One region of the Streptomyces sp. NPDC008001 genome, then DNA from elsewhere that is predicted to be linked to it. Evidence: riboswitches for the same ligand, from Rfam matches in the RefSeq annotation. Region 1 holds a riboswitch; the other holds the start of a gene.

Region 1 (15,453 bases):
GATGCCGTCCTCGTCCGCGCCCGGCACGAAGTTCATGTAGTAGTGCAGGACGGCCGGGATGATGCCCGCGGCGCCGTTGGTGGGAGCGGTCACGACGCGGCCGCCCGCGGCGTTCTCCTCGTTGACGGCCATGGCGTAGATCGTGATCCACTCCATGGCGCGGGCCTGCGGGTCGCCCTCGGCGCGCAGCTGGCGGGCGGTGTTCGCGGCGCGGCGGCGGACCTTCAGGCCGCCCGGCAGGATGCCCTCGCGGGACATGCCGCGCGACACGCACGCCTGCATCACGCGCCAGATCTCCAGGAGGCCCTCGCGGATCTCCGTCTCCGTGCGCCAGGCCTTCTCGTTCTCCATCATCATCGCGGAGATCGACAGGCCGGACTCGCGGGACATGCGCAGCAGCTCGTCACCGGTGCGGAAGGGGTACTTCAGCACGGTGTCGTCGAGCTTGATGCGGTCCTCGCCGACCGCGTCCTCGTCCACGACGAAGCCGCCGCCGACCGAGTAGTAGGTCTTCTCCAGCAGGGGGGCGCCGGCCTCGTCGTAGGCGAAGAGGGTCATGCCGTTGGCGTGGTACGGCAGGGAGCGGCGGCGGTGCAGGATCAGCTGGCTCGACTCGTCGAAGTCGATCTCGTGGGCGCTGCCGATCTCCGCGCCGAGCAGCCGCAGCCGCTTCGACTCGCGGATCCGCTCGACCTCCGCGTCCGCCAGCTCGACGTCCACGGTGCGCGGCGAGTAGCCCTCCAGGCCGAGGAGGACGGCCTTGGGGGTGCCGTGGCCGTGGCCGGTGGCGCCGAGGGAGCCGAACAGCTCCGCGCGGACGGAGGCGGTGTGGGCCAGCAGGCCCTCGTTCTTCAGCCGTCGCGTGAACATCAGCGCGGCCCGCATGGGGCCGACCGTGTGGGAGCTGGACGGGCCTATGCCGATCGAGAAGAGATCGAAAACGGAGATGGCCACGGTGGCTGCTCCCTGTCTGCTTGGGGGTGGTACGGGGTGGTGCGAGGGCCGTGCTCGGGGGCGCACCCGCCGGTACGGGGGGCGCGCGTGGTGCGGGGCACCGGGCGCTCACTCTTCAGTGTGCCCGGTGCCCCGTACCGGCGGGTGAACCGGATGCCGATGTGTTACTTCAGGCCGGGGTACAGCGGGTGCTTGTCCGCCAGGGCCGTGACGCGGCCGCGCAGGGCCTCCGCGTCGTAGACCGGCTTCAGCGCCTCGGCGATGATGTCGGCAACCTCACGGAAGTCCTCCGCCTGGAAGCCCCGGGTGGCCAGCGCCGGCGTGCCGATCCGCAGACCCGAGGTGACCATCGGGGGCCGCGGGTCGTTCGGGATGGCGTTCCGGTTGACCGTGATCCCGACCTCGTGGAGGCGGTCCTCGGCCTGCTGGCCGTCCAGCTCGGAGTTGCGCAGGTCCACCAGCACCAGGTGCACGTCCGTGCCGCCGGAGAGGACGGAGACGCCCGCCTCGGCGACGTCGGCCTGCACCAGGCGCTCGGCCAGGATCTTCGCGCCCTCCAGCGTACGCTGCTGGCGCTCCTTGAACTCCTCGCTGGCCGCGACCTTGAAGGAGACGGCCTTCGCGGCGATCACGTGCTCCAGCGGACCACCCTGCTGACCGGGGAAGACAGCGGAGTTGATCTTCTTGGCCAGCTCGGCCGTGGAGAGGATCACACCGCCGCGCGGACCGCCGAGGGTCTTGTGCGTGGTGGTGGTCACGACGTGCGCGTGCGGCACCGGGGAGGGGTGCAGCCCGGCGGCGACGAGGCCCGCGAAGTGGGCCATGTCGACCATCAGGTACGCGCCGACCTCGTCGGCGATCCGGCGGAAGGCCGCGAAGTCCAGCTGGCGCGGGTACGCGGACCAGCCGGCGACGATCAGCTTCGGGCGGTGCTCCTTGGCGAGGCGCTCGACCTCCTCCATGTCGACCAGGTTGGTCTGCTCGTCGACGTGGTAGGCGACCACGTTGTAGAGCTTGCCGGAGAAGTTGATCTTCATGCCGTGGGTCAGGTGCCCGCCGTGGGCGAGGTTCAGACCCAGGATGGTGTCGCCCGGCTGGAGCAGGGCGAACATCGCGGCCGCGTTGGCCTGCGCACCGGAGTGCGGCTGGACGTTCGCGTGCTCGGCGCCGAAGAGCGCCTTGATCCGGTCGATGGCGATCTGCTCGACGACATCGACGTGCTCGCAGCCACCGTAGTAGCGGCGGCCGGGGTAGCCCTCGGCGTACTTGTTGGTGAGGACCGAGCCCTGGGCCTCCATGACCGCGACCGGAGCGAAGTTCTCCGAGGCGATCATCTCGAGGGTGGACTGCTGGCGGTGGAGTTCGGCGTCGACAGCGGCGGCGACGTCGGGGTCGAGCTCATGGAGGGAGCTGTTCAGAAGCGACATGAGTTCTTCCTGGACTTCCTGGGCGGAGGAGGAGGTGAGGGCGAGGTCAGCCTGCGGTGAAGGCGTCGTACTCGGCGGCGGAGAGGAGGTCCGCCGGCTCGTCCGTGATCTTCACCTTGAACAGCCAGCCGCCCTCGAAGGGGGCGGAGTTCACCAGCGCGGGGTCGTCCACGACGTCCTGGTTGGCCGCGGTGACCTCGCCGGTCACCGGGGAGAACAGGTCGCTGACCGACTTGGTCGACTCCAGCTCGCCGCAGGACTCGCCCGCGGTGACGGTGTCACCGACGGCCGGGAGCTGGGCGAAGACGACGTCACCGAGCGAGTTCGCGGCGAACTCGGTGATGCCGACCGTGGCCACGCCGTCCGCGTCGACGGCCGACAGCCACTCGTGCTCCTTGCTGTAGCGCAGCTGCTGGGGGTTGCTCATGGCTAGATTCTCCTGGATGCGCGTGAGTGCTTGTGCAACGGGTCTTGACAGAGGGAGATGAGAAGGGGCAGGGAAGCCCCCGGGCGAGCCACGGGGAAGATCAACGCTGCCGCTTGTAGAAGGGCAGGGCGACGACCTCGTACGGCTCGTGGCTGCCGCGGATGTCCACGGCCACGCCCTCGGTGCCGGGCGCGGCGTGCGCCGCGTCGACGTAGGCGATGGCGATCGGCTTGCCGAGCGTGGGGGAGGGGGCGCCGGAGGTGACCTCGCCGACGACCTCGCCGCCGGCCACCACCGCGAAGCCCGCGCGCGGCACGCGGCGGCCCTCGGCGATCAGCCCGACGAGCTTGCGCGGCGGCTGCGTCTCCGCGCGCTCGGCGGCCGCCTCCAGTGCGGCGCGGCCCACGAAGTCGCCTTCCTTCTCGAACTTCACGACCCGGCCCAGGCCCGCGTCGAACGGGGTGGTCGCGGTCGTCAGCTCGTGGCCGTACAGCGGCATGCCGGCCTCCAGGCGCAGCGTGTCGCGGCACGAGAGCCCGCAGGGGACCAGGCCCGCCTCCGCGCCGGCCTCGGTCAGCGCCTGCCACAGCTTCTCCGCGTCGGCCGGGGCGACGAACAGCTCGAAGCCGTCCTCGCCGGTGTAGCCGGTCCGGGCGATGAGGGCGGGCACGCCGGCGACGGTGCCCGGCAGGCCCGCGTAGTACTTCAGGCCGTCCAGGTCGGCGTCCGTGAGGGACTTCAGGATGCCGGGGGAGGCGGGGCCCTGGACGGCGAGGAGCGCGTACGCGTCGCGGTCGTCACGGACCTCCGCGTCGAAGCCCGCCGCGCGCTCGGTCAGCGCGTCGAGGACGGTCTGCGCGTTGGAGGCGTTGGCGACGACCATGTACTCGGCTTCGGCGAGGCGGTAGACGATCAGGTCGTCGAGGATGCCGCCGTCCTCACGGCAGATCATCGTGTACCGGGCGCGGCCGGTGGCGACGCTCCCTATGTTGCCCACCAGGGCGTAGTCCAGCAGGGCCGCGGCCTGCGGGCCGGTCACGGTGATCTCGCCCATGTGGGAGAGGTCGAAGAGGCCCGCGCGGGTGCGGACGGCGACGTGCTCGTCGCGCTCGCTGCCGTAGCGCAGGGGCATGTCCCAGCCGGCGAAGTCGGTCATGGTCGCGCCGAGCCCGCGGTGCAGGGCGTCGAGTGCGGTGCGGCGAGGGGTGTCGGTCATGGTGTGGGCTCCCGGACATGGCAGTGAGGACGTCCTCCCCATCTGTCATCGGAACCTGAGAGGTTCACCGGGAGCCGTCGCGACACGCGGGGCCCGGCTTGCACCTTGGGTGGAGCCGCACGCGGTGCGGCCCGCTTTTCAGATCTGCCTCGTCCGCGCGGTACGGGGCCTGAGAGATTCAAGGGAGGAACTTGCTCCTTCGGCGCCCAGCGCACACGGCGTGGCGTGCTGCTGGGACTCTCCCGCGCGGATTCGAGCGGCCGGTATGCAGTTGGATACGCAGTTGGCGCGCACATCATTGCACGTGCGGGCGCGATACGGACTGCCTGGCGCCCCTCGAATTCGATTACCTTGCCTTTACGTTCCGTGGGTAGGGGGCAGTGACGGGCGGTGACCGGGCCGGGGGAGGGGCACAACGCATGGGAACAGCGCCGACGGCGGGGACGACCGGGGCCGCGAGAGCGCACGGCGCGGCCGCGCCGGGGGGTGGTGCGGTGCGGGCCCGGGCCCGGGTGCTCGACCTGCGCGGCGGGGCGGGCCGGGGGGAGCTGCGGTTCCCCGCCGGTGACCTGCTGATCGTCTCCGGCCTGCCGGGGAGCGGGAAGTCCACGCTCATCCGGCGCGCGGTGCCCCCGCTGGACGCCCGCGAGGGGATCGTGTGGTGCGTCGACTCCCAGGACACCCGGGAGCGGCTGGAGCGGCGCACGCCCGGCTGGCTCCCCTACGGCGCCTACCGGCCGCTCGCCCGGCTCGCCCACTACGCGGCGCTGCGGCGCGCCCTGCGCTCCGGTGCGAGCACCGTCGTCCACGACTGCGGCCAGCGGGGGTGGGTCCGCCGCTGGGTCGCGCACGAGGCGCGGCGCCGGGGCGCCGGGGCCCACCTGCTGCTGCTCGACGTGCCCCCGCGCACGGCACTGGCCGGGCAGGCGGCGCGCGGGCGGGGCGTCTCGCCGTACGCGTTCGGGCGCCACCGGCGGGCGATGGCACGGCTGGTCGCGGAGGTCACGGCCCGCTCCGTCCCGGAGGGGATGGCGTCGGTGGTCGTGCTGGACCGGCGCGCGGCGGATGCGCTGGGCAGGATCGTGTTCGCGCAGGGGAGGAGCGGAGACTTCGCGTAGGGGAGGGGCGGAGACGCGAGCCCGGTGCGGTGCTTTCCGGGCGTTCCCCGGCGTCTCCGCAGTGCCCCTTACAGCGGCAGCCGGCTCGTGACGGGTGCGCCGCCGGGCGCCACGGGGAGCTTCGCCAGCAGCTCCTTCACGACGGTCAGGGCCTCCGTGATCGCCGCCTGGACGCCCGCCGCGTCCTTCTTCTCCGCCGCGTCGATCAGCTTCTGGATCGCCGCCGCCAGCTTCGCCAGCAGGTCCCTCACGTCGCCCGCGGGGTCGGCCGCCTGACGGCCCGTTCCGGGCGGGGCCTGCCGCACGGAGTCCGCGAGCCGCGCCGTCGACGAACGCACCCGCTGCTGCAGCTCCTTGAGCGCCGCCACGTCCGGCGTCCGGGACTGGGACTCCTTGCCGATCCGGGAGACCAGCGTGAGCGTCTCCCCCAGCGCACCGACCGCGTCGAGCTGCTGCTGGAGCGCGGCCGCCGGCGGTACCCGGCGGTCCGGGGCCACGACGACGGACATGTCGGGGTCCGGTGCGTTCACGGCCGCCAGGGAGGGGCCCGCGACGGCGACGGCGACGGAACCGCAGGCGGCGACGGCTATCGCCGACGCGGCGAACTTGGTGACACGCATGCTGGAGTTCCCTTCGGTCGGGCAGCTGTCCGACCACCCTGTGGCCGGTGGTGTCCCTGCGCAACACGGCGGACACGCAGGGTGGCGTGACAGGAGTGGGTGGCGGCCCGTCCGGACGGCCCTGACCTGGGACATCACCGGCGATTCCGCCCGCCGGCGGAGGTGTCCGGGGGTTCAGCCGTTAGGGTGCGGGTGCGGCCTTGTCGAGACGGTGGTTGGACGGCGTTGGACGAGTTGGACGAGATGAGCATCCCCGGGCAGTACGGCGGCTGGAGCCCGGCCGCCGGCAGCAGCACCCCCGGCGCCCCCGGCGCCGCCCCGCCCGCCTGGCCGGCCAATGAGCTCGAAGAGGCGCTCGCCGCCTCCGTGGGCGTGCCCGGCGCGGGCCCCCGCATCGTGGAGGCGCTCGGCCGCAGCCACGTCTGGATTCCGCTTCCGGCCGGCGGCGGCCCGGACAGCCCCGACCTCGACGTGCCCACGCTGGAGCTCGACGGCGCGGCCTTCGTGCCCGTCTTCAGCTCCGAGGGCGAGCTCCTGCGCGTCGCCGGCGAGCGGATGCCGTACGCCGTCGCCCCGGCCGTCGAGTTCGCCCGCGGCCTGCCCCCGCAGGTGGGCATCGTCGTCAACCCCGAGGGCTCCGTGGGCGCACCGCTGCCCCCGCCGGCCGTCGCCGAGCTGTGCCGGGCCGGCCGCACCGCCCTGGACGGCGACGCCACCGGCGGCCGGGTGCGGCTCTTTGAGCCCGACTGGCAGGACGAGCCCACCGCCTTCCTGGCCGCCGCGGGCCTGGAGTTCACCGCCGCCCGCGTCGTCCGGACCGCGCGCCGCGCCCTCGCCAGCATCGAGGGCGCCCCTCCCGCCCTGTTCATCGGTGCCGAACTGGACCTTCCGGACCCGGAGAGCCGCACCGCCGCCCTGGAGGCCCTCGGCCGCGCCCTCGGCTCCGTGCCCGTGCCCTGGCCCGTCCAGCTGGTCTTCCTGGACGTGGCGCGGGACCCGGTCGGTGACTGGATGCGGGAGCGGATCCGTCCGTTCTACGACCGCGACCTGTGACTCCGCCCCTGTCCGCCCCGGCGGGCTCGTAAGCTGGTCGGACGACCACGGGGGCGCGCCGGCGCCCGCCGGGTCGCAGCAGCAGTCAAGGCCGAGAGAAGAGGCGGACCCAGGTGAGCGCGGGCGCGGAGAGCGGCGTGGAGCAGATGCTGCGCCAAGTGGCGCCCGGGCGGTACGACGCGTACGAGGCGCTGCTGCGGTCGCTGGCCGAGGGCAGGGTCTGGATGCTGCTCTGGCACGGCCAGGCCGGTTCCCCCGACGCCCAGTACGGCAACATGGAGGTCGAAGGCCTCGGCTACGCCCCGTGCGTGACGTCCGCACAGGAGCTGGCCGCCAGCGGCTGGAACCGCGCCCACGAGGTGATCTCCGGTCGCGCCGTCGCCGAGGCCCTCTACCCCGGCCGCTGGGGCCTGTGGCTCAACCCGCACGCGCCCGGCGGTGGTGTCGGCATCCCCTGGCTCGACCTGCGCCGCATCGCCGGCGGCCTGGACCGGCTGCCGGCCGGGCCGCTGCGCCTGAGCGAGCCCGCGGTCGAGATCCCGCAGTTCTACGCCCTCCTCGGGCAGAACGCCCACCGCACCCCGGCGGTGCGCTCGCTGCGCCGCGCCTGGGTGCAGCCCGCGCTCGGCAGCGCGTATCTGGCGATCGGCCTGGACCTCTACGACACGTCGCCGGGGTCCGTGGAGTCCGTGCGGCTGATGATGCAGCAGTCGGTCGGCGCGGTGCCGGACGGCCTGCCGGTGTCCACGGTCGCGATGTCGGACGAGCACGATCCGGTCGCGATGTGGATGCGGGCCAACGGCCGCCCGTTCTACGACCGCGACGCCCACGGGGCGCCCGCGGCGCCTTCCGGTTACGGCTATCCGCCGCAGACCGGCGCCTACTGACGGCCCTCCCCGGCCCCTATCCGGCCGCCCTTGTCCGCATAACGGAACTCTTCTCCACACATCACGGTTGCGCATCCTTTGCCAACCGGGTCTGGCGGGTGATCGCGGGGGCGTTGAAGACTCCCGCCACAAGGACTCCCGGTCCTGCGTACGACCTGCTCCGCGTGCACTTCCTGCAACTTCTTGCACTTCACGCACCATCGCACCTGTGTCGCACCTGCACCGCACTTCTCACGCACCTTTCGCACCAGTGATGTGAACCAGCCGCAAGCGCGGCGGGCGTTGGGCCGGCCCGTGCCGGCCGAGAGGGGTCCACCAGACGATGACGGCACCACTGCACGACACGGACGCGGCGCAGACCGCGGCCGTCGATGTCGCCGCCGACGTCCCGGCCGGGGCGATCGAGGGCCGCTCCCCCTGGCGGATCGCCTGGATCCGACTGAAGCGCGACAAGTTCGCCCTGGCCGGCGGCGCCGTCGTGCTGCTGCTCATCCTCGTGGCGATCTTCGCCCCGCTGATCGTGAGCGCGCTGGGCCACCCGCCCAACGAGTTCCACGAGGACCAGATCGACCCCCTCTTCAGCACGCCCAAGGGCGACTGGGGCGGCATCAACTCGGACTTCCTCTTCGGCGTCGAGCCCACGAACGGGCGCGACGTCTTCAGCCGCATCGTCTACGGGGCCCGCGTCTCGCTCCTGGTGGCCTTCCTGTCGGCCGTCGTCGCGGTCTTCCTCGGCACGGTGTTCGGCATCGTCGCCGGCTTCTTCGGCGGCTGGGTCGACGCGGTGATCAGCCGGGTCATGGACCTCCTGCTGGCCTTCCCGCAGCTGCTGTTCATCATCGCGCTGGTCTCGGTGGTCCCCGACTCCCTCTGGGGGCTGACCGGTTCGGGCGTGCGCATGGGCGTGCTGATCGCGGTGATCGGCTTCTTCGGCTGGCCCTACATCGGGCGCATCGTGCGCGGCCAGACGCTCTCGCTCAGAGAGCGGGAGTACGTCGAGGCCGCGCGCAGCCTGGGGGCCGGCCGGGGCTACATCCTCTTCCGCGAGCTGCTGCCCAACCTGGTGGCGCCGATCACCGTCTACACCACGCTGATGATCCCCACGAACGTCCTCACCGAGGCCGCCCTCAGCTTCCTCGGTACCGGAGTCAAGCCCCCCACGGCATCGTGGGGCGAGATGCTCGCCAGAGCCGTCGACCACTACGAGGCGGACCCGATCTTCATGATCATTCCGGGTCTCGCCATCTTCGTCACCGTCCTCGCCTTCAACCTCTTCGGCGACGGTGTCCGGGACGCTCTGGACCCGAAGGGTTCGCGCTAGGCCCGCCCGGGGGCCCGTGCCCGCCGATCCGCTCGTGTCCCACCGCCCCTGTCGGTCCGTCAGGAGGCTCTGTCCGCAAACCCGCCGGCCCGTTCCCGGGCGGCGACGATCACGGAGGTCGCGACACCTTGAGAACACAGAGAACTTCGAGGCGGAGGCCCGCCGCGGGGGCGGCCCTCGTGGTCGCGGCCCTGGTCACGACGGCCGCCTGCGGCGGCGGTGGCGGCGGCAAGAGCGGCGGGGACGGCAAGGGCCCGGGCTTCGACGCCGCGGTCGACAAGATCGCCAGCGCGTCGGACAAGAAGGGCGGCGAGCTGAAGTTCATCGGCACGCAGGACGCCGACTCCTGGGACCCGCAGCGCGGTTACTACGGATTCATGTGGGACTTCGCCCGCTACTACACGCGCACGCTGGTCACTCCCAAGCCCGCGGCCGGTGCCGCGAGCTCCACGGTGGTGCCGGACATGGCCACCGACACCGGCAAGGTCTCGGACGACAAGAAGACCTACACCTTCACCCTCAGGGACGGGCTGACCTGGGAGGACGGGCAGCCGGTCACCACGCAGCAGATCAAGTACGGCATCGAGCGCACCTGGGCCACCGACAAGATCTCCGGCGGTCCCACCTGGCTGATGCAGGTCCTGGACCCCGACAAGACGTACAAGGGACCGTACAAGGACGAGAGCAAGGACAAGCTCGGGCTGAAGGCGATCGAGACGCCGGACGAGAAGACGATCGTCTTCAGACTCCCCAGGCCCAACGGCGACTTCCTGCAGATGCTCGCGCTGCCCGCCGCGGCCCCGGTCCGCCCGGACAAGGACACCGGCGAGCGGTACGGCCAGAAGCCGTTCTCCAACGGGCCGTACAAGTTCGTCTCCTACACCCCGAACAAGGGCCTCGAACTGGTCCGCAACGACCAGTGGAAGAAGGAGTCCGACCCGGTCCGCAAGGCCCTGCCGGACAAGATCTCGGTCGCCCTGATCACCAACGCCGACGACATGGACAACCGGCTGATCAAGGGCGACTACGACGTCGACCTGAACGCCACCGGGATGGGCTCGGCGGGCCGCCAGAAGGCCCTCAAGGAGCACAAGGGCAACATCGACAACCCGCAGACCGGCTTCATCCGGTACGCAGCCTTCCCGAAGACCGTCGCCCCGTTCGACAACGAGCACTGCCGCAAGGCCGTCATCTACGGCGCCGACCACACCTCGCTGCAGACCGCGCGCGGCGGCCCCCAGGCGGGCGGCGACCTCGGCATCAGCATGCTGCCGCCGGTCGTCAAGGGCTTCGACGCCGGCTACGACCCGTACAACATCAAGGCGGGCAAGCCCGACGTGGCCAAGGCCAAGGAGGAGCTGAAGGCCTGCGGCAAGCCGGAGGGCTTCAAGACGACGATCGCGGTGCGCAACAACAAGCCGCAGGAGGTCGCCTCCGCCGAGTCGCTGCAGGCGTCCATGAAGGCCATCGGCATCGACGCGCAGATCGACAAGTACGACGGCGCCCAGAACAGCGGCATCATCGGCTCGCCGAAGAACGTCAAGGCCAAGGGCTACGGCATCATCATCATGGGCTGGGGCTCCGACTTCCCCAGCGGCCAGGGCTTCCTCCAGCCCATCGTCGACGGCCGCTTCATCCAGCAGAGCGGCAACCAGAACTACCCCGAGCTCGACGACCCCGCCGTCAACAAGCTCATCGACGACGGCATCGCGGAGACCGACCCGGACAAGGCCGGGAAGATCTACCAGGAGGCCAACAAGAAGGTCATGGAGGGCGCCTGGTACCTGCCCTTCACCTACGAGAAGAACATCATCTGGCGCAGCTCCCGGCTGACCAACGTCTACACGGCCGACGCCTACAACGGCCGCTACGACTACGTCTCGCTGGGCGTCGTCAAGTGACAGACCGTCCGCTCCGCCGGCGCACCCGCCGCTAGGCCCGAAGGGCAGGTGAGGGCCGAGCGCGACGGCCGGGGACGCCCCCCTCTTCCCCAGGGGGGCGCCGCCGGACCGCCGCCGGGCCGACCGCAGTGTTCGCTTATATCGTCAGGCGGCTGTTCGCCGTCATCGTGATGCTGCTCGTGGTCATCCTGGTGACCTTCGGCATCTTCTTCGCGATCCCGAAGTTCACCGGGACCGACCCCGCGCTGATGTACGTCGGCAAGCAGGCGGACCCGGCGGCCATCGAGGGCATCCGGCAGAAGCTGGGGCTCGGCAAGCCGATCCTCGAACAGTTCTGGAACTTCGTCACGGGCCTCTTCGCCGGCCGGGACTACGTCAGCACCGGGGACTCCGTCCACTGCCCGGCGCCCTGCTTCGGCTACTCGTTCCGGCACGAGAGCCCCATCTGGCCCGAGCTGACGAGCCGGCTGCCCGTCACCCTCTCGCTCGCCGGCGGCGCCTGCGTGCTGTGGGTGACCGGCGGCGTCCTGACCGGCGTCGTCTCCGCCCTCAAGCGCGGCACCGTCTGGGACCGCACCGCCATGACCGTGGCGCTCAGCGGCGTCTCGCTGCCGATCTACTTCACGGCCCTGCTCTCGCTCGCCGTCTTCAAGTACAAGCTCGGCTGGGTCGGCGGCGAGTACACGTCCTTCGCGGACGACCCCGGGAGCTGGTTCGGCGGCCTGATCCTGCCCTGGGTCACCCTCGCCTTCCTCTACGCGGCGATGTACGCGCGGCTGACGCGCGCCACCATGCTGGAGGTGCTCGGCGAGGACTACATCCGCACCGCCCGCGCCAAGGGGCTCGCCGAACCCGTCGTCATCGGCAAGCACGCGATGCGCTCCACCATGACCCCGATCCTCACCGTGCTCGGCATGGACCTCGGGGCGCTGGTCGGCGGCGCCATCCTCACCGAGACGGCCTTCAGCCTGCCCGGCCTCGGCCAGGCCGCGGTGGCGGCGATCAACGAACGCGACCTGCCGATGATCCTCGGCGTCACGCTCATCACGGCCTCCGCCGTCGTCTTCGCCAACCTGGTCGTGGACCTCCTGTACGCAGTGATCGACCCCCGAGTGAGGCTCTCGTGACCACCGTCCCCGCCCAGGGCCCGGGGGACGCCCCCGCCGGCAAGGGCGTCCCCGCCGCAGGAAAGCGCGGCCGCACCGCCGTGGAGGCCGTGTCCGCGGGACCGCCCCCCACGGCCTTTCTCGAAGTGCGCGACCTGCGCATCCACTTCCCCACCGACGACGGCCTGGTCAAGTCCGTCGACGGGCTCTCCTTCCAGCTGGAGAAGGGCAGGACGCTCGGCATCGTCGGCGAGTCGGGCTCGGGGAAGTCGGTCACCTCGCTCGGCATCATGGGCCTGCACACCGTCGGCCAGTACGGGCGCGGCAAGGCCCGCATCTCCGGCGAGATCTGGCTCGACGGCAAGGAGCTGATGACCGCCGGGCCCGACGAGGTGCGGCGGCTGCGCGGCCGCGAGATGGCCATGATCTTCCAGGACCCGCTCTCCGCCATGCACCCGTACTTCACGATCGGCCACCAGATCACCGAGGCGTACCGGGTGCACCACCCCGGCGCCGGCAAGAAGACCGTCCTCAAGCGGGCCGTCGAACTGCTGGACCGCGTCGGCATCCCGCAGCCGGACCGCCGGGTCGACGACTATCCCCACCAGTTCTCCGGCGGCATGCGCCAGCGCGCCATGATCGCCATGGCGCTGGTCAACAACCCCGAGCTGCTCATCGCCGACGAGCCGACCACCGCCCTGGACGTGACCGTGCAGGCGCAGATCCTCGACCTCATCCGCGACCTGCAGAAGGAGTTCGGCTCGGCGGTCATCGTCATCACCCACGACCTGGGCGTCGTCGCCGAGCTGGCCGACGACATCCTGGTGATGTACGGGGGCCGCTGCGTGGAGCGCGGGCCCGCCGAGCAGGTCTTCTCCGAGCCCCAGCACCCGTACACCTGGGGCCTGCTCGGCTCCATGCCGCGCATCGACCGCGAGCAGACCGAGCGGCTGATCCCCGTCAAGGGCTCCCCGCCCAGCCTCATCAACGTGCCGTCCGGCTGCGCCTTCAGCCCGCGCTGCCCGTACGCCGACGTGCCCCCGGGCGGCATCACGCGCACGGAGCGGCCCGAGCTGCGCCTCGTCACGGGGGACGGGGCCGGGGCCGGCGGCCGGCACTGGTCCGCCTGCCACCTGCCCCAGGAGGAGCGGACCCGCATCTGGACCGAAGAGATCGCGCCCAAGCTGTGAAGGACCACGAGATGACGATTCCCGGGCAGCAGGCGCCGCCGTCCGACGGGCCCGAGGCCCTCCTCACGGTCGAGGGCCTGGTCAAGCACTTCCCGATCACCAAGGGGCTGCTGCGCCGGCAGGTCGGCGCCGTCCAGGCCGTGGACGGCCTCACCTTCGACGTCCGCACGGGGGAGACCCTGGGCGTGGTGGGGGAGTCCGGCTGCGGCAAGTCCACCATGGGGCGGCTGATCACCCGGCTGCTGGAGCCCACGGGCGGCCGGGTCGCGTTCCGGGGCAGGGACATCAGCCACCTCGGGGTGGCCGGCATGCGCCCCATGCGGCGCGACATCCAGATGATCTTCCAGGACCCGTACTCGTCGCTGAACCCCCGGCACACCGTCGGCACCATCGTCGGCGCGCCCTTCAAGCTGCAGGGCATCACGCCGGAGGGCGGGGTGAAGAAGGAGGTCCAGCGGCTGCTGGAGCTGGTGGGGCTCAACCCGGAGCACTACAACCGCTATCCGCACGAGTTCTCGGGCGGCCAGCGGCAGCGCATCGGCATCGCGCGGGCCCTCGCGCTCAAGCCGAAGCTCGTCGTCGCCGACGAGCCGGTCTCCGCGCTGGACGTGTCGATCCAGGCCCAGGTGGTCAACCTGCTCGACGACCTCCAGGACGAGCTGGGTCTCACGTACGTGATCATCGCGCACGACCTGTCGGTCATCCGCCACGTCTCGGACCGCATCGCCGTGATGTACCTCGGCAAGCTCGTGGAGCTCACCGACCGCACGTCGCTCTACACGAAGCCGATGCACCCGTACACCAAGGCGCTGCTCTCGGCGGTGCCGGTGCCCGACCCGAAGCGGCGCACCAAGCGGGAGCGGATCCTGCTCAAGGGCGACGTGCCCTCGCCGATCTCGCCGCCGCCCGGCTGCCGCTTCCACACCCGGTGCTGGAAGGCGACCGAGGTGTGCAAGGTGCAGGAGCCGCCGCTGGTGGCGCTCGAACCGGGGCACCAGGTGGCCTGCCACCACCCGGAGAACGCGCCGGAGCCGGCCGTGGCGGGGGCGACCGGAGGATGAGCGTCCGAAACGGTGTCCGGGCCGAGTAAGAATGTCTGGTGCTCACCGACCTGTTCAGTCCCTCCGTCCAGCATTCGCTGGACATCGCCGGGATCTTCGTCTTCGCGATCTCCGGCGCGCTGCTCGCCGTGCGGAAGAACTTCGACGTCTTCGGCATGGCGGTGCTGGCGGAGGTCACGGCGCTGGGCGGCGGGCTGATCCGGGACGTGATCATCGGAGCCGTGCCGCCCGCGGCCTTCACCGACCTCGGTTACTTCCTCACGCCGCTGCTCGCGACCGTGATCGTGTTCTTCCTGCACCCGGAGGTCGAGCGGATCACCAAGGCGGTGGGGGTCTTCGACGCCGCGGGCCTCGGGCTGTTCTGCGTCACGGGCACGGTCAAGGCGTACGGGCACGGGCTCGGTCTCGTCTTCGCGGCCACGCTGGGGCTGGCCACGGCGGTCGGCGGCGGCGTGCTGCGCGACATACTCGCCCACGAGGTGCCCTCGCTGCTGCGCTGGGACCGCGACCTGTACGCCGTGCCGGCCATGGTCGGCGCCGCACTGGCCGCGCTGCTGCTCCGCTTCGGCGCGCTGGACGGCCCGACGTACGCGGTGCCCGTGGTGACGGCGTTCGTGCTGCGGCTGCTCGCGATGCGCTTCCACTGGCGCGCGCCGCGGGCGTGGCACCGGCGGAGCGCGGCCGCCGAAGAGGTCTGAGGGGCGCCGCACCGGCCGGTCGTTGATCCTTCACCCGGAATCTACCCATGAGTAACTTCGGGGTGTAGCGTGACCGGCATGGCACAGGCGATCATCGGTGACAGCGAATTCGACCGCGACACCGCGGTGACCACCCGCGGCCCCGGCGTGCACGACGCCGCACTCCCCGCCGGGTGGACCATCAACGGAGCGGTCAACGGCGGCTTCCTCCTCGCCCTGCTCGGCCGGGGCCTGGCGGCGGAGCTGCCCCACCCCGACCCGTTCACCGTCACCGCGCACTACCTGTCCGTCTCCCGGCCCGGCCCCGCGGTCCTCCGCACCCAGACCGTGCGCACCGGCCGCGCCCTCTCCACCGGCCAGGCCTCCCTCCTGCAGTACGACGAGGACGGCGGCGAGGTCGAGCGGATCCGCGTCCTCGCCACCTACGGCGACCTCGGCGACCTCGGCGACGACGTCCGCACCACGGCCAAGCCG
Region 2 (15,453 bases), on a different contig from region 1:
CGACGAGACCGCGCTGGCCCCCAGTGACAGCGCGAGGACGAGCAGCGTCTCGCTGCGCAGCGTGCGCCGCAGGGCGGTGCCGCCGGGCAGCGGTCCGGACGGGGCACCGGGCGGGAGGCCCGGCAGGATGCCGTCCTCGCCCTGCGCGTTCTGCCGCACCTGTGCCTCCCCTTCCGCCCGCCCCACCAGCGGAGGCGCCGTACCGGGCCGCCCGATGCGGCGGCCGCCGTCACAGCTTGCCCGACGCGCCGGAGCCCGCGGGGCAGGGGGTACGGGTGAGGGGGAGCGTGTCAGTCGCCGGGGCCGGCGGGCCAGGTGTGCACCGGTGCGCCCGTGCGCATCAGCTCGCAGTAGCGGCGGGTGGTGACGGCCAGCGCCTTGTGCCGGTCCAGGCCGCTCTCCAGGGCCCGGTGGTAGGTGGCGGCCTGCCAGGACGCACCGTTGGTGCGGCGGCGGCAGCGGCCCTCGATCACCCCGAGGTAGCGGTCCCGGTCCGAGGGCTCCACGCCCCAGGCGTCGAGCCCGGCCGCGGCGAGCGGCAGCAGTTCCTCCTGCACGAGCCGGACGGCGGGCACCCGCTCAAGGGCCGCGGCCCGGCCGCCCCCCTTGACCGCCTTGGGCCAGCGCAGCCAGGCGTCGATGCCGTGCCGGCAGGCCGCGTCGAAGTTCTCCGCGGCGACGGGGAACGGCAGCCGGGTCCACACCGGCCGCGGCTCCTCCGCGAGCGCCCTGACCAGCCCGTAGTAGAAGGCGGTGTTGGCGATGACGTCGGTGACGGTGGGGCCCGCGGGCAGCACCCGGTTCTCCACCCGCAAGTGGGGCACGCCGTCGGCTATCCCGTAGACGGGCCGGTTCCAGCGGTAGACCGTCCCGTTGTGCAGCGTCAGCTCGTGCAGCCTCGGCACGCCGCCCTCCGCCACGACGCGCACCGGGTCCTCGTCCGCGGAGATGGGCAGCACCGGCGGGAAGAAACGCAGGTTCTCCTCGAACAGCTCGTACGCGGAATCGATCCAGCGCTCCCCGAACCACGTGCGCGGGCGTACGCCCTGGGCCATGAGCTCGGGCGGGCGGGTGTCGGTGGACTGCACGAACAACGGCGGGCGGGACTCGCGCCACACCTCCCGGCCGAAGAGGAAGGGCGAATTGGCCCCGACGGCGATCTGCGCGGCCGCAACGGCCTGCGCGGAATTCCATACGGCGGCGAACCGCCTGGGCGTCACCTGCAGATGCAACTGCACGGAGGTGCAGGCGGCTTCGGGAGCGATGGACTCGGCGGTGCAGGTCAGCCGCTCGACGCCCTCGATGTCGATCGCGAAGTGCTCGCCCCGGGCGGCCACGACCTGCTCGTTCAGCATCGCGTAGCGCTCGTCGGCGGAGAGGTTCGCCGAGACCAGATGATGGTCCTCCAGGGTCGGCAGAATACCGATCATCACGATCCCGGAATCGACCTCCATGGCTTTGCGATCGGCATAGGAGAGCGTGGTGCGCAACTCTTCGGCAAGCTGGTCCAGGACGCTCCCGGAGAGCCGGTGCGGGACAATGTTCACTTCCAGGTTGAAACGGCCGAGTTCGGTCTGGAAATCACCGCTGGCGATACGTTCCAGCACTTCGGCGTTCACCATGCTCGGCATCCCGTCGGTCCCCGCGAGATTCAGCTCGATCTCCAGGCCCATGAGATTCCTGGGGCGGTCGAAGCGCTTCTCTTCCAGCAGTCTCGCCAGTGCTTCCAGGCACTGCCGGAGCTTGGCGCGGTGGCGCTGCCGGTCGGCGAGGTCGATGCCCCCGGCCACGACCTTATCCCCCATCGCAGGGTCCCTTCTCACGTGGGTCGCCGCGGCGCCGGCGGCTCGCGTCACGGTCGATGATGCCCAGCCAATGTGATCGATAACGCCCCGGCGGCACCGCATACCCGCTACGCTCTCGGCAACGCATCCGGTGGCACATTCCCTGGGCATGCCGGGGCCCCTGGCAATGCCGATAGCGCTGGTGATAAACACCGACGAGATTCGGCCTACCCTGCCCGGGGAACAATGCGAGGTAGCACGCCCGGCGGAGGCGCAGAATCACCGAAATCACCCCCTGACGGGGCCCTGATATCCCCTTGCCGGAAATACCGGCGACAGCTAGCCGAAACACCATGTGAACACGTGTCGTATAAACTTCGGGGACGAGGCGGAGAGTAGGCGCACGGCCCCGGCAGTCGGTGAGGTCCCGGCCCCCCTCCGACCCCGCACGCCGACAGCGCTGTCCGCACCCTGCCCCGCACCACGTGTCTCCGAAGTGAGAGGCGACCCACCATGCCGCTGCATGTCCCCCCTGCCCCTGCGCCCGCCCTGCGCAGTGTCCTGAGCGCCCTCGGATCCCCCTCCGCCGTCCGCGAGGCCCGCACCCCGTCACTGAAGGCCGCGCAAGGACCGCTCACCCCCGAACTCCCGCTGCCCGTCCACGTACTGGAACAGGTGACGGGCCGCGGAGGCGCACCGCGCAGCCGGCTCACCGGCTGGCGGTTCCTGATCCGCGGCGCCGAGCGGGTGGTGGCCGCCGGCGAGACGGTGCGGACGGCGGACGGCTGGGCGTTCGCGCACTTCTGCGAGGGCCCCTACCTCGCCTCCACGGAACGCGCGCTGCGGCAGGCGGAAGCCCTGGCGACCCCGTACCAGCCCCGGCTGCTGTCCGTGCCCGAGCTCTACATGCTCACTCTCTGGCTGCACGGCGACGTCAACGCCGACGCCGCCTCGGGACTGCCCGGCCCCGGCGACCTGCTGGTGCCGCTCGCCCCGGCGCCGCCGGGCATCGCCGCGCACCGTCCGCACCGGTTCAGCGAGTTGATGCCGGTCCTCACGCTCCGCCTGGCACCCGCCCCGCTGCTCAAGACCCCCGCCTGACCCCGTCACCGGCCCCGGGGGCCCCACCCTTCCCGCCACGCCTCACCCGCCCTTCTGCACGGGCCCTTCCCCTGTACGCCCCGCGGCCACCGCCGCGGGGCGTACACGTGTGCTCATCCTCATGGCCTAGCCCATACCGGCCACGCACAACCATCCGTCCGGACAGTCGTGTTGGGGGCAACCGCCCGCATGGGTGACGCGTCTCCAACGAGTGAGGAGCGCTGCCGGGAAATCCCTGCGGAATCTCGCCCGTGGGGCAACACTGGTATCGACCAACCGATTCGCCAACGGGGGGCGGCATGAATACCGAATCGAGCCGCAGGACAGCCACCACATCGCAGCGAAAGATCCCTCCCATGTGCCAGCACCAGCCCACGTGCCCCTCAGCCGACTCCGCCGACCGGGAAGCCGCGCACCTCGTGGCGCACCACCCGGAGCAGGGCTGGAGCCTGCTGTGCAACGGGGTCCTGCACTTCGAGGACACCGGTGAGCTGCTGCCGGACGGCCGGGTCATCGCACCTCACCGGCCACTGGACACGGGGAATGTGGTGACGGCCGCCTGAGCTCGCATCACCACGCACAGCACGGCACACGCACGCGCACACAGGCAGCACCGCACCTCACCCGCACAAAAGGGGCCGGCCCGGCGAGATCGCCGAACCGGCCCCGACCTGGTCCGGGCCCCTTGAGCGAGGCCCGTCCTCCCGGTCAGCCGTCGTAGTCCTCCAGCGGCGGGCAGGAGCACACCAGATTGCGGTCGCCGTACGCACCGTCGACGCGCCGCACCGGCGGCCAGTACTTGTCGGCGGCGGAGACCCCGGCGGGGAAGACCGCCTCCTCACGGCCGTACGCGTGCTCCCAGGCGCCGGTCACGGACGCGGCGGTGTGCGGGGCGTTGCGCAGGGGGTTGTCGTCCTTGCTCCACTCCCCCGAGCCGACCTTCTCGATCTCGGCACGGATCGCGATCATCGCCTCGCAGAAACGGTCCAGCTCGGCGATGTCCTCGCTCTCCGTGGGCTCGATCATCAGCGTGCCGGCCACCGGGAAGGACATCGTCGGCGCGTGGAAGCCGTAGTCGATGAGCCGCTTGGCGACGTCGTCGACGCTCACGCCGGTGGCCTTGGTCAGCGGCCGCAGGTCGACGATGCACTCGTGCGCCACCAGGCCGTTCGGGCCGGTGTAGAGCACGGGGTAGTGCGGCTCCAGGCGCTTGGCGATGTAGTTGGCGCCGAGCACCGCGACCTGGGTGGCGCGCTTGAGGCCCTCGCCGCCCATCAGCCGGACGTACGCCCAGGAGATCGGCAGGATGCCGGCCGAGCCCCACGGCGCCGCCGAGATCGGGCCGACGCCCGTCTCCGGGCCGGCGGTGGGCTGCAGCGGGTGGTTGGGGAGGTACGGGGCGAGGTGCGCGCGGACGGCCACCGGGCCGACGCCGGGACCGCCGCCGCCGTGCGGGATGCAGAAGGTCTTGTGCAGGTTGAGGTGCGAGACGTCGCCGCCGAACTCGCCCGGCCGGGCCAGGCCCACCAGGGCGTTGAGGTTGGCGCCGTCCACGTAGACCTGGCCGCCGGCCTCGTGCACGGCGGCGCAGATGTCGGCGACGTGCTCCTCGAAGACGCCGTGCGTCGACGGGTAGGTGATCATCAGGACGGCCAGCTCGTCGCGGTACTGCTCGATCTTGGCGCGCAGGTCCTGGATGTCGACCTCGCCGTCGTCCGCGGTCTTGACGACGACGACCTTCATGCCGGCCATCACGGCGCTCGCGGCGTTGGTGCCGTGCGCGGAGGACGGGATCAGGCAGACGGTGCGCTGCTCGTCGCCGTTGGCGCGGTGGTAGGCGCGCACGGCCAGCAGACCGGCGAGCTCGCCCTGGGAGCCTGCGTTCGGCTGGATGGAGACCTTGTCGTAGCCGGTGACCTCGGCGAGCCGCTCCTCCAGCTCGGTGATCAGCGTGACGTAGCCCTCGGCCTGCTCGACGGGGGCGAAGGGGTGCAGCGCGCCGAACTCGGGCCAGGTGACCGGCTCCATCTCGGTCGTGGCGTTGAGCTTCATGGTGCAGGAGCCGAGCGGGATCATGCCGCGGTCCAGGGCGTAGTCCCGGTCGGCGAGGCGGCGCAGGTAGCGCAGCATGGCCGTCTCGGAGCGGTGCTCGTGGAAGACCGGGTGCGTGAGGTAGTCACCGGTGCGCAGCAGGGCCTCGGGGAGCGCCTCGCCGGCCACGGCGTCGAGCGCCGCGACGTCCTCGGCGGTTCCCTGCACCCCGAACGCCGCCCAGACCGAGGCCAGGTGGGCGCGGGTGGTGGTCTCGTCGCAGGCGATGCCGACGTGGTCGGCGTCGGTCAGGCGCAGGTTGACGCCGCGCTCGCGGGCGGCCTCGACGACCTCGGCGGCCCGGCCGGGGACGCGCGCGGTCAGGGTGTCGAAGTAGGTGCCGTGGACGAGCTCGACGCCGCCCTTCACCAGGCCCGCGGCGAGGATCGCGGCGTAGCGGTGGGTGCGGCGGGCGATCGCGGCCAGGCCCTCGGGGCCGTGGTAGACGGCGTACATGCCGGCCATGACGGCGAGGAGCACCTGGGCGGTGCAGATGTTGCTGGTGGCCTTCTCGCGGCGGATGTGCTGCTCGCGGGTCTGCAGGGCCAGGCGGTAGGCCTTGTTGCCGTCGGCGTCGACGGAGACGCCGACGAGGCGGCCGGGGAGGCTGCGGGCGAACTGCTCGCGCACGGCCATGAATCCGGCGTGCGGGCCGCCGAAGCCCATGGGAACGCCGAAGCGCTGGGTGGTGCCGACCGCGATGTCCGCGCCGAGCTCGCCGGGCGGGGTGAGCAGGGTCAGGGCGAGCAGGTCGGCGGCGACGGTGACGATCGCGCCGAGCTCGTGGGCGCGCCCGATGACCGGGCGCAGGTCGCGTACGGCACCGGAGGCGCCGGGGTACTGCAGGAGGACGCCGAAGACGCCGCGCTCGGCGATCTCGTCGGGGATGCCGGCGGTGAGGTCGGCGACGACGACCTCGACGCCGGTCGGCTCGGCGCGGGTCTCGATGACCGCGACGGTCTGCGGGAGGGTGTCGGCGTCGATGAGGAAGACGCCGTTCTTGACCTTGCCGACGCGGCGGGACAGGGACATGGCCTCGGCGGCTGCGGTGCCCTCGTCGAGGAGGGAGGCGCCGGAGGTGGGCAGCCCGGTGAGGTCGGCCACGACCGTCTGGAAGTTGAGGAGGGCCTCGAGGCGGCCCTGGGAGATCTCGGGCTGGTAGGGCGTGTAGGCCGTGTACCAGGCGGGGTTCTCCATGACGTTGCGCAGGATCACGGGCGGGGTGAACGTGCCGTGGTAGCCGAGGCCGATCATCGGGGCGAGGACCTGGTTGCGGTCGGCGAGCGTCCGCAGCTCGGCGAGCACCTCGGCCTCGCTGCGGGCCTCGGGCAGGGCCAGGGCTCCCACGCTCTTGATCACTTCCGGCACGGCGGCGGCGGTGAGTTCGTCGAGCGAGCCGAAGCCGACCTGGGCGAGCATCTTGGCCTGCGCCTCGGCGTCGGGCCCTATGTGGCGGCGCTCGAACGGGGTGTCCCGCTCCAGGTCGGAAAGGGAGATGCGGTGAGCGGTCATCTGCGGAGGCCTCCTGGTCGTTGCGACCTGCGAGGGGTACCACGGCGCGGGTACCCGGACGGCCTCCCCCTCTGTCATCTCAACCTGAGAGCTTCACCGGCCCGCGGCAGGCGCGGCCCGGCTTTCACCGTCGGTGAGGAGGGGCTTCGGCGCTGTGGCTGACCGGGCCCGCCCTGCTTTCCAGAGTGACCTCGTCCGTGCGGTACCGGGTGCCTGAGAGATTCCGGGGAGGATTTGCTCCTTCGGCGCCTCCGCTCCGCCCCGCTGGGGGCTTCCGGAGGACTCTCCCGCACGGATTCTGCGGCCACTCGCCAGCCTACCAGCGCGGCTTTACCGGCGGATCTCCCGAGTGGCCGCTTCCCGCTTTGTGTTTTTGGGTGGGAAGAGGCGCCGATTCTGGGAGGAAACCGTGCAGAGCGACATCGATCCCCGGAGCTTGATCGGCCGGAAGGTCTTCGACCGCGACGGGTCGAAGGTCGGCACGGTGGACGAGGTCTACCTCGACGACGCGACGGGCGAACCGCTGTGGGCGGCGGTACGGACCGGGTTCTTCCGGCGGGACGCCTTCGTTCCCCTGGCACCCAGCGAAATCACCGGGGAAAGCCTGCGCACCCCGTACGACCGGGCCTTGATCAAGGAAGCCCCGGACTTCGGCGTCGGCCGCCACCTCTCCCCCGAACAGGAACTCCAGCTCTACCACCACTACCGCCTCCCCATCCCCGGCACGGGGCCGGCCGCGGCCGGGGGGCCGGGGCCGGGTTCGGCGGGACCGCCCGCGGGGCCGGGGGCGGATGGCGGGCCGGGGGCGGGCACGGGCCCGGGATCGGGGTCGGGATCGCCTCCCGGGCCTGGTCCCGCTACGGGGCCGGGATCGGCTACGGGTCCGGGCTGGATGCAGGGGCGGGACCGGATCCCGGGCGGGGGCCTGCTCTAGGGACGGGCTCCGGTGCGGGCGGGCCGGAGCCGCATACCGGGCGGGGATCCGCTCTACGGGGGGGGCCGCTCGCAGGCCAGGCGCCGCGGGGCCGTGCCGGTTCCAGAGCGGGAGCGGGAGCCGTGGCCTGCCCTACGGGCTGGAGCCGCTCCCGGGCCGGGGCCGTGCGGGCCGGGCCAGTCACAGGGCCCGGGCCGGAGCCGTCACCTGCCCTCCGCGCGGGGACCACCGCACAGCAGGGACCGGATTCACGGCCGAAGCCCAATCCCGGGCACGGATCTCCCCTACGGGATGGAGCCGCCGCCGGGGCCACTGCGGGCCGGCCCCGGCGGCGGCCACCGGTCGGTGCCTACGCCGCCGCGCCGCTCTTCGGGGAGGCCGGGCCGGGGGGCTCCGGGGTGGCGGGGGCGCCTCCCGTCCCGTCCGGGGCGGCGCCCGGCAGGGCCGTCCTCACGAGCGGGAGCGGCTCGGCCGGTTCCAGTGCCGGGTCGTCGACGGCGAACGTCCGTACCCGGCCCGGCTCGGACCAGGGCGTCTCGAAGCGCACCGTGACCCGGCCGACGCCGCTGCCCTGCACCCACCCCGCCCCGTACTCGGCGTGGCACACGTCCAGGCCCGGCAGCCAGCGCCGCGGCCGCTCCGCCGCGCCCGCAGCCTCCCCCGGCTCCGTGCCGGAACCCCGCCCCGCCTCAGCCGCCGCGGCGCCCCCCGCATCCACCGCCTGCGCGGCAGCTGCCGCCTCGCTCGCGGCCTGCGCGAAGAGGTCCTCCTGGGTGTAGTCGGCGAGGCCGCTGACCCCGACGCCGAGCAGCCGGACCCCCGTCGTGGTGTCGACGCCCTCGATCAGCCGGGCCGCCGCCTCCCGGACCACCGCGGGATCGTCCGTCGGGCCGCGCAGGGTCTCGGAGCGGGTCAGCGTGGAGAAGTCGTAGCTGCGCACCTTGATGACGACGGTGCGCCCCGACCGGCCGGCCGCGCGCAGCCGCTGCACGCAGCGGTCGGCGAGCCGGGAGATCTCCAGCTGCACCCGGGTGCGGTCGGTGAGGTCCTCCTCGAAGGTGTCCTCCACGGACACGGACTTGGCGTCGCGCTCGGCGACGACCGGACGGTCGTCGTGCCCGGTGGCCAGGGCGTACAGCCCCGCGCCGTGGGCCTTGCCCAGCAGCCGCACCAGCTCCGCCTCGCCCGCCTCCGCCGTCTCGGCGACGGTCGTGATGCCGGCCCGGCGCAGCGTCTCGGCGGTGGCGGGGCCGACGCCCGGGATGACGCGCACGGACATGGGCGACAGCAGCCCCATCTCGGTGCCGGGCTCGATGAGGAGCAGGCCGTCGGGCTTGGCCTCCTCGGAGGCGATCTTCGCCAGCATCTTGGAGGCGGCGAGCCCCACCGAGCCGCTGAGACCCGTCGCCGCGCGGATGTCCCGCCGCAGGCGCTCGCCCACCGCCCGGACGGCCGCGGCGGTGGGCTCGACGCCGCCGGCCTCCAGGTCCACGAACGCCTCGTCGAGGCTGAGCGGCTCCACCAGCGGGGACAGCGCGCCGAGCAGGCCCATCACCACCTCGCTGACCTCGCGGTAGAGCGTGAACCGCGGGGTGAGGTAGGCGGCGTTGGGGCAGAGCCTGCGGGCCTGGGCCGTGGCCATCGCGGAGCGGATGCCGAAGACCCGCGCCTCGTACGACGCGGTGGCCACCACACCGCGCGGCCCGATCCCGCCCACAACCACGGGCTTCCCGCGCAGGCTGGGCTTGGCCGCCTGCTCGGCCGAAGCGTAGAAAGCATCCATGTCGAGATGCAGGATGGTGGGCGCGCCTCTCACGACACCGATGCTGCCGCATGCCACTGACAATCGCACGCACGTTCGTTCGGCGGGCGGAGGCCTCGCAGGTCAGCCGACGCGGTTGCGGCGCCGCGCCAGCTCGTCCGCGGGGTTCGGGCGGATGAGCGTTTCGCCGGTGTCCACGCGCTCGCCGTGCAGCTGGGACAGCGCGCTCTCGACATCGCGCCACACGACGCCCACGGCGATCCCGAAGACGCCCTGGCCGCCCTGGAGGAGATCGACGACCTCATCGGGCGAGGTGCACTCGTAGACCGTCGCCCCGTCGCTCATCAGCGTCATCCGCGGCAGGTCGGCCACGCCGCGCGAGCGCAGGTGCTGGACGGCCGTGCGGATGTTCTGCAGGGAGACCCCCGTGTCCAGCAACCGCTTCACGATCTTGAGGACGACCACGTCCCGGAAGCTGTACAGCCGCTGGGTGCCCGACCCGTACGCGGGCCGCACGCTCGGCTCGACCAGGCCCGTACGCGCCCAGTAGTCGAGCTGGCGGTAGGTGATGCCGGCCGCGGCACACGCCGTCGGCCCTCGGTAGCCGATGAGATCGGCCTCCGGCCCCCGCGGCGTGGTGACCGCCGCCGGGGTCGCCGGACGGGGTGCCTGTTCGACCGCTCCCCCGAACAGCGGATACGGACTGCCGACCGCCGTCCCGTCGCCCATGCTTCTCACGCCGACCTCCGTCCTTGACCTGCCCTCTCGACGGTAGGCAGTCACCAGGGGTGCGTCAACGATCGCCACACTCGGCACGCCGAGTGATAATCACCCAGAGAGTGGTTTTGCGTGCCCCTGCGCCGGGAATGGCTAATCGAATGCGCCGCGGCGGACCGTCTCGCGCCGCCCTGCCGCCCGCCGCTCCGGCCGGCTCACTGGCTGCTGGAGCCGAAGTCCTCCGGCGAGATCTGGTCGAGGAACTCGCGGAACTTCTCGACCTCGTCCTCCTGCTCGTCCGGGATGGCGATCCCGGCGTCGTCCAGCACGCCGTCACTGCCGTAGATCGGCGTGCCGGTGCGCAGGGCCAGCGCTATGGCGTCGGACGGCCTCGCGCTGACCTCCACGCCGCTGGCGAAGACGAGCTCCGCGTAGAAGACACCCTCGCGCAGGTCCGTGATCCGGACCTCCGTGAGCTGCTGGCCGACCGCTTCCAGCACGTCCTTGAAAAGGTCGTGGGTCAGCGGGCGGGCCGGGGCCATGCCCTGCTGGGCAAAGGCAATGGCCGTCGCCTCTCCCGGTCCGATCCAGATCGGGAGGTAGCGGTCGCCTCCCACTTCACGCAGGAGCACGATCGGCTGGTTGGAGGGCATTTCCACCCGGACACCCACGACATCGAGCTCGTTCACACAGCAACCCTAGGACGTGCCCGGCAGGTTTGGGTAGTCGGGCATCCGCCGGTCAGTGCGAGCCCGCGTGCAGGGCGGCCTGCACGAGCGCCGCGTGCAGGCGCACGGACAGCGTGGCGAGCTCGCGCGTGGTGGCCTCGGCATGGGCCCTGGTCTGCGGATTACGGTGCCGCCGCAGTGGTGCGACCACCTGTTCGACAAGACCGGCCTGGCGGTCGGCGGCGGCCTTCATGGCGCGAAGATGGCGCGGCTCCAGGCCGAAACGGCCCAGGTCCGCCACGAGGCGCGCCACGGCCACCGCATCTGCGCCGAATCCGCCGTCCGGGTGGGGCGTGACCAGCCCGTACGACTCCCACTCCGCGAGGTCACCCTCCGTGACACCCGTGGTGCTCAGCAGCTCTTCCCGGCCGATCCGGGCAGCCGGGGAAGGCACCGGAGCGCCCGGCTCCGTGCCGGCCGGCACTGCGCCGGCGTCGGCCCCGGACGGGCCCGCGGCCCCGCCGTCGACGGCCACGAGGGCGGCGTCGCGCGGCTTCGCGGGGGCGGGCAGCTGCGGCGTCTCGCCCCGCTCGCGGGCCTCCAGGTGCTCCTTGATGACCCGCAGAGGAAGATAGTGATCACGCTGCATGCGCAGCACGCAGCCGAGCCGCTCCACGTCCTCCGTACTGAACTTGCGGTATCCGGACGGCGTGCGCTGCGGCTCCACCAGGCCCTCCGCCTCCAGGAAACGAATCTTGGAGATGGTGACCTCGGGAAACTCCTCGCGCAGCAGATTGAGCACCGTACCGATGCTCACCAGCCGCCCTTCCGCTCCGGCGGCACCGGTAGACCCGGCACCGCCCGACGGTGTTCGAAGCATGGCCCTTCCTTGGGGTCTCCTCCCCCGGACGGGATCCGGGAGAGGGTCAGATGCCCCGCTGGCTGCCGTAGAAGACCAGCCGGTACTTACCGATCTGGACCTCGTCGCCACTGCTCAGCGGCGTCGAGTCGATCCGCTCGCGGTTGACGTAGGTGCCGTTGAGGCTGCCGACGTCGGAGACGGTGAAGCCGCCGTCCTGGCCTCTGCGGAACTCGACGTGCCGGCGCGAGACCGTGACGTCGTCCAGGAAGATGTCGCTCTGCGGGTGCCGGCCCGCCGTGGTGATCTCGCTGTCCAGCAGGAACCGGCTGCCGGAGTTCGGCCCGCGGCGGACCACCAGCAGCGCCGAACCCACCGGCAGGGCGTCGACGGCGGCCTGCGCCTCCGGGGAGAGCGACGGGATCGGCGTCTGGCCGGTGGTCTCGGAGTCGTACGCCTCGAGACCGGAGATGGAGATGGTCGAGGTCGTCTCCGAGGCGCGCTCGGCCACGGCACCGGGCCGCAGCGGAGCACCGCAATTGGAGCAGAACCGGCTCGCCTCGGCGTTCCGGTGACCGCACCTCGTGCAAACCGGCAAGGCAGACCCTCCGTACGAGCTCGAGGTCGCTGGTGCCCCGAAACCTATGCGCCCGGTGGCGGCAGGGTCAACAGCCGACCCGCCCGGAATGTCTCCTCCCGGAGCCGCCGTCTCATCCCGGAACAGCGGGCGCTCCTCGGGGGCGCCTCCCTGGTCCCGGCCACCCTCTGCGGGGCGCGACGCACGGTGGCGGGCGCTGCCACCGTCCTGGCGTGCGCTCTTGCCGAACAACTTCGCAAACAACTTCACGGGCGATTCCCCTTGACCGAAACAGACCCGCCCGTGGGGCAGGACAAACCCTCGATGCACACACCGTCCGACCTGGACATCCATACAACGTCCGTGGTCAACAGACAGTTTCCACCACGCACCCTCGACTTGGTGCGCCGACCCCCCGCAAGCTCATGGCCTCCCTCTGAAGCCCGCATGACCGCCCGCCTCACTGCGATGACGACCGAGCGTAGTCAGGCCGCTTCGCCGGGCGCAAGGCGTCCACAATGATCTTCTCAGACCGCTGGACCGAGACGCCCGCCTGCTCCTTCTCCAGCGTCTGCACCACACCACCGGGGATGTTGAGCGCCGGCTCCAGGTCCTGCGGCTTGCCGATCACCTTGAACCGGTAGGGCTGGGAGACCTTCTTGCCGTCGATCTCCACCCTCCCCGCCGCACCCGAGAAGAAGGTGTTGGCGGCCACCCGCACGTCATTGATCTGGATGGCCTCGGCGCCGGCGGCCCGCAGCTCCTGGATGGTGTCCAGCAGCTTGTCGGCCTCGACGGCGCCCTTGGGGTCGCTCACCGTGAGCTCGATGCCCGGCCCCTGCGCCGCCACCGTACCCGCGAGCACGCCGAGCTGCTGTTCTTTTTGCGCGGTCTGCTTGCGTGCCTCGGCGGCCTGGTTGGAGCTGCTCTCCAGCTCGGTGCGCTGGTTCTCCAGCCGCCGCTTCTCGTCCTCCAGCCGCTTCGTGCGGTTGTCGAGCTCGTCCAGGATCCGTACGAGGTCCTCCTGCCGGGCCCCGCGCAGCGCGCTGTTGTCACTGGTCGACCGGACCTGGATGGCCAGGCCCAGGCCCAGGACGCACAGCAGCACCGCCACGGTGAGCTGGGCCCGCGTCAGCCGCGGCGGCCAGAGGCTGCTCACCAGGCGCTGACGGCCGGTCACCGGCGCTGGGGCCGCCGCAGGGGGCTCGGGCGCGGGCCCGGCCGGGGGCCCGGGAACACGCCCCGGCCCAGGCCCGGGCTCCGGTCCGGGCTCGGCGCCCGGTGCGGACCCGGCGTCAGAAACCGGCTCCGGCCCGGGCACTCCCGGCTTCTCCGGCCTGTCCGGCTTGTCACTCGCTCCTGACTTACCCGCCGTATCGCCCTTACCGGGCTTTGCGGCTTTCTTCGGTCCTTCGGTAGGCGCTCCCCCGGCAGGCGTCCCTTCACCGGGCGTCCCTTCGCCGGGCGTCCCTTCGCGGGGCGTCTTCCCCGTCGGCTCCTCCTCGGGAGCCGGCCCGCCGGGCGTGTTGTCGTCGTTGCTCATCGGCCTCACGCCCGGAAGACGTGCCGGCGAATCGCGGCCGCGTTGGAGAAGATGCGGATGCCGAGGACGACCACGACACCGGTGGAGAGCTGGGCCCCGACGCCGAGCTTGTCGCCCAGGAAGACGATCAGCGCGGCCACGACCACGTTGGACAGGAAGGACACGACGAACACCTTGTCGTCGAAGATCCCGTCCAGCATCGCCCGGAGGCCGCCGAACACCGCGTCGAGCGCCGCCACGACGGCGATGGGAAGGTAGGGCTCGACCACCGTCGGCACCACGGGTCGGACGACCAGTCCGACCACGACTCCCACGACGAGCCCCAATACGGCGATCACGATGTGCCCTTCCCTGTGTCGGTGGCGCGACCCGCCGCGCCACCCTCCTGCGGCTGTGCGGTACGTACGATCAGGCTCGGCGCGGCGGGCAGCCGCACCTCTCCCTGAGCGGAAATGCTGTAGCGGACCCCGTAGTTCTGCTGCAGAGCACGCAGGTACTGACCGTCGGCGCTGCGCTGGAAGGCATTGGCCAGCCGCTGTCCGTCACCGACCGCCAGCACCGTGTACGGCGGCACCAGCGGCCTGTTGTCCACCAGTATGGCGTCACCCGCGGCCCGGATCGCCGACAGCGCCGTCAGCCGCTGCCCGTTCACCGAGACCGCCTCCGCGCCGGACTGCCACAGGCCGTTGACAATGCGCTGCATGTCACGGTCGCGCACCCGGCCCGTGTCCGAGAAGCCGTTGCTCTCGCGCGGCCCGCCGCCACCGCCCGGCTTCGTCTGCTTGGCGTCGTCCACGACCAGCTTGACCCCGGGCCCCTGCACGGTGGTCGCGCCCGCGAGCAGCGCCACCAGGTCGGCCTTGTCCCCGCCGTGCTTCTCGAGGACGTCGCGCTGCTTGGTGCCGACGGCGTCCCGCAGGGTGTCGACGTTCTTCTGCAGCGTGTCGGCCGCCGAGGTCTCCCGTTCGATGCGGTCGATGAGCTGCTGACGCTCCTTGGCCAGCGTCGGTGCCGATATCTGCGCCTGCGCCGCCCCCAGCGTCACCACCACCGCGGCGAGCAGCAGGGCGGCCGCGAGCCCCAGCTTGGCCCGCAGCGGGCTCGGCAGCCTGCTGCCGCCGGCGGCCTTCCGTCTCGCCGCAGCCTCGGCATAGCCGTCGTCGAGGCTGTGGTCCATCACGTTGGTCAGCAGCGACATGGAGGCATCAGGGCGCGGAGCCGGCGGGGCCGTGCTCCGAACGGGGGGCTGCTGCGACATGCCGCACATCGTCGCACGTCGGGGGCGCCGTCTCCCAATGGCCCCACCGGCGCGCCGGAGGCGGGATCGCTCCGGCACCGGTCCGGCCCCAAGGAGACGGCGCCCACCGGGTCCTGACCCGGCGTGGGCGTCAGCGCCCGGCGCCGTCCACGACCGCCGACCACTCGTCGAGCAGGGCCTGCGCCGAGGCGTCGTCCGGCCCCTCGGCCCACAGGTGGGTCACCGCCTCGGCCGGGTCCGGCAGCACCATGACCCAGCGCCCGTCGGCCTCCACGACCCGCACGCCGTCGGTCGTGTCCACGTGCCGGTCCCCGGCCGCCTCGACCACGGACCGCATCACGAGCCCCTTCACGGCCCACGGCGTCGGCAGGTCGCGGCGGAGGACGTGGGCACGGGGGATGCGGGCGTCTATCTGGCTGAGCGTGAGCTGCGTGCGCGCCACCAGACCGATCAGCCGGACGAACGCGGCGGTGCCGTCGAAGACGCTGCTGGACTCCGGGACGATGAAGCCGCCGCGGCCGTCCCCGCCGAAGATCGTGGTGTCCGCACGGCCGACCCTGGTCAGGTCGTCGGGCGAGGTCGTCGTCCACTCGACCTGGGTGCCGTGGTACGCCGCCACCTGCTCGGCGATGCGCGTGGTGGTCACC

What was found. Region 1 has a riboswitch for glycine ahead of gcvT (glycine cleavage system aminomethyltransferase GcvT). Riboswitches for the same ligand answer to the same signal wherever they lie in the genome.
Region 2: linked by a shared signal. The riboswitch ahead of gcvP (aminomethyl-transferring glycine dehydrogenase) and the one ahead of gcvT (glycine cleavage system aminomethyltransferase GcvT) in region 1 are both predicted to bind glycine.

The regions. Positions count from the first base shown of each region.
Region 1 is NZ_JBIBIZ010000004.1:311,917-327,369, forward strand. It holds gene ACFZCD_RS12990 (L-serine ammonia-lyase) at 1-954, opposite strand, end outside; gene glyA (serine hydroxymethyltransferase) at 1,119-2,381, opposite strand; gene gcvH (glycine cleavage system protein GcvH) at 2,428-2,808, opposite strand; gene gcvT (glycine cleavage system aminomethyltransferase GcvT) at 2,909-4,024, opposite strand; glycine riboswitch at 4,173-4,279, opposite strand; gene ACFZCD_RS13010 (AAA family ATPase) at 4,444-5,142, shown strand; gene ACFZCD_RS13015 (hypothetical protein) at 5,211-5,762, opposite strand; gene ACFZCD_RS13020 (enhanced serine sensitivity protein SseB) at 6,006-6,815, shown strand; gene ACFZCD_RS13025 (enhanced serine sensitivity protein SseB C-terminal domain-containing protein) at 6,962-7,702, shown strand; gene ACFZCD_RS13030 (ABC transporter permease) at 8,025-9,023, shown strand; gene ACFZCD_RS13035 (ABC transporter substrate-binding protein) at 9,152-10,924, shown strand; gene ACFZCD_RS13040 (ABC transporter permease) at 11,053-12,051, shown strand; gene ACFZCD_RS13045 (ABC transporter ATP-binding protein) at 12,132-13,220, shown strand; gene ACFZCD_RS13050 (ABC transporter ATP-binding protein) at 13,232-14,281, shown strand; gene ACFZCD_RS13055 (trimeric intracellular cation channel family protein) at 14,320-14,979, shown strand; gene ACFZCD_RS13060 (thioesterase family protein) at 15,058-15,453, shown strand, end outside.
Region 2 is NZ_JBIBIZ010000001.1:3,063-18,515, reverse strand. It holds gene ACFZCD_RS00085 (CPBP family intramembrane glutamic endopeptidase) at 1-126, opposite strand, end outside; gene ACFZCD_RS00080 (glutamate--cysteine ligase) at 291-1,805, opposite strand; gene ACFZCD_RS00075 (hypothetical protein) at 2,298-2,885, shown strand; gene ACFZCD_RS00070 (DUF5999 family protein) at 3,242-3,448, shown strand; gene gcvP (aminomethyl-transferring glycine dehydrogenase) at 3,594-6,488, opposite strand; glycine riboswitch at 6,679-6,788, opposite strand; partial or broken gene ACFZCD_RS00060 (PRC-barrel domain-containing protein) at 6,898-7,269, shown strand; gene ACFZCD_RS00055 (DNA polymerase IV) at 7,772-9,238, opposite strand; gene ACFZCD_RS00050 (MerR family transcriptional regulator) at 9,308-9,922, opposite strand; gene ACFZCD_RS00045 (bifunctional nuclease family protein) at 10,117-10,590, opposite strand; gene ACFZCD_RS00040 (MerR family transcriptional regulator) at 10,643-11,449, opposite strand; gene ACFZCD_RS00035 (FHA domain-containing protein) at 11,496-12,359, opposite strand; gene ACFZCD_RS00030 (DUF881 domain-containing protein) at 12,466-13,548, opposite strand; gene ACFZCD_RS00025 (small basic family protein) at 13,554-13,886, opposite strand; gene ACFZCD_RS00020 (DUF881 domain-containing protein) at 13,883-14,806, opposite strand; gene ACFZCD_RS00015 (sugar phosphate nucleotidyltransferase) at 14,937-15,453, opposite strand, start outside.